Regions from separate parts of the Pseudoalteromonas sp. SG43-8 genome, predicted to be linked through region 1. Evidence: predicted binding sites of a transcription regulator. Region 1 holds the regulator's gene; the other holds the start of a gene.
What was found. Region 1 encodes sigma-54, which starts transcription at its own class of promoters, with help from an activator protein. Its sites were predicted from a motif close to GTTGGCACGNNNNTNGNNT; they were not measured.
Positions count from the first base shown of each region.

Region 2: fliE (flagellar hook-basal body complex protein FliE) is a predicted target of sigma-54. The motif match lies at 1,396-1,414, and genes of this name have one in related genera.

Region 1 covers NZ_JACJEX010000002.1:206,528-209,656, forward strand. Annotated here, with positions in the region: gene rapZ (RNase adapter RapZ) at 1-574, opposite strand, end outside; gene ptsN (PTS IIA-like nitrogen regulatory protein PtsN) at 593-1,045, opposite strand; gene hpf (ribosome hibernation promoting factor) at 1,050-1,337, opposite strand; gene H5122_RS06145 (RNA polymerase factor sigma-54) at 1,364-2,863, opposite strand; gene lptB (LPS export ABC transporter ATP-binding protein) at 2,933-3,129, opposite strand, start outside.
Region 2 covers NZ_JACJEX010000011.1:89,379-92,507, forward strand. Annotated here, with positions in the region: gene fliF (flagellar basal-body MS-ring/collar protein FliF) at 1-1,003, opposite strand, end outside; gene fliE (flagellar hook-basal body complex protein FliE) at 1,024-1,356, opposite strand; gene H5122_RS16450 (sigma-54 dependent transcriptional regulator) at 1,513-2,979, opposite strand; gene H5122_RS16455 (PAS domain-containing sensor histidine kinase) at 2,976-3,129, opposite strand, start outside.

The DNA of each region.
Region 1 (3,129 bases):
CCCAGTGTGGATTTGGTAAAAAGCGTGCATCAAATACGTAGTCTGCTTCTTTTGGTATACCGTGTTTAAAACCAAATGATTCAAATGTGACAATCAGTTGCTTATCTTTTTTACCTAAAATCTTTTCACGAATAGATTCAGCGAGTTGATGAACACTTAAATCAGTCGTATCTATCATAAAGTCGGCGCGAGTGGTTAATACATCAAGTAATTCTTTTTCTTTTTTGATGGCTAAATCAAGCGGCAACGAGTCTATTGATAGTGGGTGTAATCTGCGTGTTTCAGAAAAGCGTTTGATCAATGTCTGATCGTCGCTATCTAAATAAAATAACGTAGGGTTTGCAAAGCCTGGTAAGTATTCAAGAATATCGTTAAATTCATCTTGTTCTTTAGGGATGTTGCGCACATCTATGCTAACAGCAATTTTATCGTAGCTATCAGACACACTGCGAACTAATGAAGGTAGTAGGTTTACTGGAATATTATCAACGCAATAATAACCTAAATCTTCTACAACGCGCAAAGCAACCGACTTTCCAGAACCAGAACGGCCGCTTATGATAATTAACTCCATTTAACACCCTTTATAAAACTATGATTGATCGACAATAACTTGGTAAAGCTCAGTATCAGATTTTGCACTGCGTAACTGTTTACAAAAATCTTTGTTGTTTAGTTTATCAGCAATGGTTGCTAGAGTCTTTAAGTGCTGCTGGTTATCGCCATCTGGTACGATGAGTGCGACAAAAATATCAACAGGGCGATTATCGATTGCATCAAAGTTTATTGGAGTTTCGCTAACGAGCACTAAAGCCAAAGGCTCTTCTGCACCGCTCATTCTTCCATGAGGAATAGCAATGCCACGCCCTATACCTGTACTACCTAATTTCTCTCTGCTCATTAAAGCATTAAGAATATCTTGTTGCGGTAAATACGGAAGTTTGTCGTGAGCAAGTTCGCTAATGAACTCTAAAATTCTTTTTTTGCTATTAAAAAGGACCGCAGCTTTGCTGCAGTCCTGGCATATAAGTGAACTTAATTTCATCATATTAGTGTCGAGCAAGCTTCTCTTTGTGTTTGATTACTTGGCGATCGAGCTTGTCGATCAACGAGTCAATAGCGGCATACATATCTTGATGTTCTGTAGAGGCAAATAGCTCAGCACCGCTTACGTGTATTGTGGCTTCTGCTTTTTGATTTAACTTTTCTACATCGAGAATGACATGAACATTATTAATATGATCAGAGTGTCTTTCAAGCTTCGCAAATTTAGTATTAATATAGTCTCTTAGTGAATCGGTTAATTCTACGTGACGACCAGTTAAGTTTAGTTGCATAAGCATTACCCTCTTAGTTTAGCGTCTTAAATCAGGCTTTTACGCTGATTTGACGGTGGAATAGCAAGAGATTCGCGGTATTTTGCGATTGTACGTCTCGCTACTTTAATTCCTTGCTCAGCCAATATATCCGCTATTTTGCTATCACTCAATGGTTTTGCTGAGTTTTCTGCTGCGATTAATTTTCGGATAAGCGCACGTATTGCTGTAGATGAACATTCACCACCGTTTTCAGTACTTACATGGCTTGAGAAAAAATATTTAAGCTCAAATATACCACGGGGTGTATGCATGTACTTTTGAGTAGTCACGCGCGAAATTGTCGATTCGTGCATTTCTACCATTTCAGCGACATCATTTAAAACCATTGGTTTCATGGCTTCAGGGCCATGTTCAAAAAAGCCTTGTTGTTGCTTAACAATACAATTAGTAACTTTTAATAGCGTGTCGTTTCTACTTTCTAAGCTTTTAATAAACCATTTAGCTTCTTGTAAATGTGAGCGAATAAACTGGCTGTCGCCACTTGATTTTACAGTGCGAGACATTGCCGCGTATTGGCTATTAACACGAATTTTAGGCATGCTATCTGGGTTTAATTCGACAACCCAGCGGCCTTTAATTTTTTTAACTGACACATCAGGAATAACATACTCAGATTCTTCCCTTACAATAGTATCTGCAGGTTTTGGGTTGAGAGTATGTATTAGTGTCATCACTTCTTTAAGCTCTTCTTCTTTAAGCTTAGTTTTTTTCATTAATGTACGATAGTCGCGAGCTGCTAATAGATCAATATGCTCGGTTAAAATCATTTTCGTTTCATTAATGTAAGGTGTTTCTTTATCAAATTGATTAAGCTGAATACACAAACACTCTTGTAAACTACGTGCAGCAATACCCACAGGATCAAACAGTTGGATGCGTTTTAATACCGCTTCAATTTCATCAAGTTCGACTTCGTTATCATCTTCGTTTTCTTGATTAAAGCTTTCTAAAATCTCTTCGCAGCTTAATGTTAAAATACCTGAATCATCGACGGCCTCTACAATCGCAATAGCGATGGCTTCATCGGTAGGGCTAAATGGCGTTAGTTGTAATTGCCACATTAAATACTCATGGAGCGTTTCAGTAGAGGCGCCTTGGTATATTGATTCGTCTTCAGGCATTGGACCTGATGAGGCTGCAGGAGCGGCACTCATGTACTCATCCCAACTAACATCCATAGCCATGTCGTCACTTAGCGTGTCTTTTGCAAGTGCTTCACCAGTATCTTGTTCATATTCGCTCGGAGCATCATCAGCAGATGCGCTAACAGTTATGTCATCGGTATCAGCTTTTTGCTCGTTTTTACCAGCAGCGTCTTCAGAATAGTCTGCCTCTTCAACCTCTAATAGTGGATTACTGTCGAGAGCTTCTTGTATTTCTTGCTGGAGATCCAATGTACTGAGTTGCAACAAACGAATAGCTTGTTGCAGCTGTGGAGTCATTGTAAGTTGCTGGCCCATGCGCAGCTGTAGTGATTGCCTCATGTATCTCTAACAATCCTTTTATGTTGTTATAATTAATACTAGCAGATGCTTAAAGACATGGCGTAAATGTTACAGCCTAAATTGCTCGCCTAAATAAACATCGCGTACTGTTTTATCATTTAATACGTGTTCTGGAGTACCTGATGCAATCAGCTCCCCATGAGAAACAATGTAGGCTTTTTCGCAAACATCAAGGGTCTCTCTTACGTTATGGTCGGTAATTAATACTCCAATCCCACGATTTTTAAGATGTTCTATTATTTTCT
Region 2 (3,129 bases), on a different contig from region 1:
GCGGTGGTTGATTTGTAAGCGCACCAGGAATACCAACAGCTAAACCACCAATGTTATTTTCTTCAAATGTGGTTTCGCTTCTAACCGCTGGTAGGTCTGGGTTATAACGCTTTTGAGTTTCCTCAACTGAGCTAAAGTCCATGCTCAGATCAACTTGAGCTGTATAGTTTGCAAGCCCAACAACCGGTATTAAAATACTGTCTATTTTTTCAAGATACTCTTGTTCGCGCTTACGTTCTAAATCGTATTCTTTACGAGAGCGTGCTGCTAATGAGCTTTGCGAACCTGAATTTAATAATCGACCATTTTGGTCAGTAACCGTAACACGTGCAGGCTCTAAGCCTTGTACTGCTGAAGCAATCATATCAACAACAGAGTCTACTTCTTCACGGTCAAGTGAGCGGCCACGCTTAAGTGTTAATACAACAGTAGCGGATGGTTTTTTCTCTCTGCGGGCAAATACGTTTTCTTTAGGGATGGCTAACAATACTTTGGCGCGAGTAATGTTATTTAGCTCTTCAATGGTGCGGGCAAGTTGTTGCTCGCGGCCATGTTTAAGGCGTTCGCGCTCCAAGCGTTGGCTTACACCAAAGCCCATATCTTGCATAATTATGTCAGAGCCAGATGCAGGGCCTTGCTCTAACCCTTCGCGGGTCATTAGCAATTTAATGTTTTGGTATTCGCTTTCATCAACCGATACAACATTGCCATCTAGTTGGTATTCAATTTTTTGCGCATCTAAAAAGTCTAATGTTTGAATAAGCTCTTCTGTTTGCATTTTGCCTAACGGGCGCATATCTGGCTGACGAGCCCAAATAATAATAAAAATCGCGATAGCTAAACAAATAGCCAATGCTATAACCAATGTTACTTGGCGCAATACATCAACACCATTTAAAGCACTTAAGTAGCCTGACTTTTGTTCTTGTTGATCATCACCACCACTTTGGTCAATACCGCCACCAGCAAGTGCTAGGTCTGTAGATTGGTTAGATTGCGCCACAATAATTCTCCACTACCTAATTAAACAGGCATGTTCATGATTTCTTTATAAGCTTCAACAAGTTTATTACGAACCTGTACTGTAGCCTCAAAAGCAACTGACGATTTTTGAGAAGCAATCATCGCCTCAGCAAGAGATACACTTCGATCCCCCATCTCAACTGCTGTTACTTTTTGCGCGGCGTCTTGTTGTAATCCGTGCACTGAATTTATTGCATCACTTAGCATGTCGCCAAATTGTGCTGTAGAAGTAGACTGCACCTGAGTTGGCAGTTTATTAGTTTGATTATTACGGCCGGCTTCTAAAGCCATTGATTGCATTTCTTGAAATACAGCACTGTTTTGAATTTTCATAATTTATCTCTGACACGCAGTGAACTCTTATAAGTAATAAAGCACAAAGCATGCCAAATAATTAATTATTAAAATACAATGGGTTAACTTTAATTTGTGTGAGTCAGAGTTTTGACAACCCTAAGCTCGCAGAGCAAACTTAGGGTTTATAGGAGGTTATGCAGGAAGTGAAATACCTAAATCGCGCATTTGCGCTAGTTTATAACGTAAAGTTCGTGGGCTTATGCCCAACGTTTCGGCAACGTCTTTACGCTTACCTTGGCAACGTGCAAGGGTTTCTAAAATAATGCGATGCTCTTTGTCTTTAAGCTCATCTTTATAGCTACCGGTATCTGCCGCTAGCAAACCTTGTTTAGGCTCATCCTCAGCATGCGACTTTTCATCATAATATGCAGAGCTTAACGTGCTTTTATCAACACCTTTGTCTGCATGTGCTAATTCTGTTGGCGATACGGTTTGCGCCGGTGCCAATGAAGGCTCCATAACAAAGTTATTAGATACTAAGTTTTCGATAAAAATAGCATGCTCGTTTATTGTGTTACCCGTGCGCAGTATAAGCGCACGCTGTATAACATTATCAAGCTCGCGTACATTACCAGGCCACGCGTGAGCTAGTAACTTTTGCTCAGCAGCTTTATCTAAATACGCCATAGACTCTTTGCTTTTACTTATATGGCGCTCAATTAAATGCTTAGCCAATACAATAATATCGCCAGGGCGTTGGCACAATGGTCGCCACATAAGTGGAAAAACATTAAGCCTGTAATATAAATCTTCTCTAAACTGATTATCTACCACGGCTTCTTTTAAATCACGATTACTGGTTGCCAAAATACGTACATCGAGCTGGATTGTTTTACGACCCCCTAAACGCTCTACTTCACGCTCTTGCAGTACGCGTAAAAGTTTAGCTTGTAGTCCTAAATCCATTTCAGTAATTTCATCAAGTAAAATAGTACCGCCTTGTGCTTGCTCAAACTTACCCGGACATGCTTGAATCGCGCCCGTAAAAGCCCCTTTTTCGTAACCAAATAACGTGGCTTCGAGCATATTTTCAGGAATAGCCGCGCAGTTAATCGCTACAAATGGCTCATTACATCGGCTCGACTTATCATGAATATAACGCGCAAGTACTTCCTTACCCGAACCACTTGGGCCAAGTACCATTACACTTGCATCAGAGCGTGCTACTTTACTTGCAAGCTCCAATAATTGAATACTAGTTGGATCAGCAACAACGGGGCCATCCGTTTCTTTTGCTTTTTCAGGCAAATAACGGCTCACCATATTTAACAGCACTTCAGGTGCAAATGGTTTTGCCATGTAGTCAATTGCACCTAGGCGCATGGCCTCTACCGCATCGTCAATTGTGGCATAGGCCGTCATCATCAATACAGGTAAATCAGGGTGGTTTAATTTAATACTGCGTAGTAAATCAAGTCCACTCATTGCGCCCATTTGCACGTCGCTTACAACAAGCGAAAATTGATCTTTTTTAAGCAGTAACATTGCTTGCTCAGCACTGCTCGCTGCAACACATTCAATACCCGACATTTCAAGGGTATCTATTAAGGCTTCACGAAGCCCTGCGTCATCTTCGACAACTAAAATAGTGTTACTCATAATGACCCCTCTAATTTAGATGTTGCCTTAATAGGCAGTAACAAACTAAAGCAAGCACCACCCTGCGTATTATTAGTCACATCAACACGGCCTTGGTGCGCACTAGCCACCGAACTCACTACAGCAAGCCCTAAACCTGTGCCCTGACTT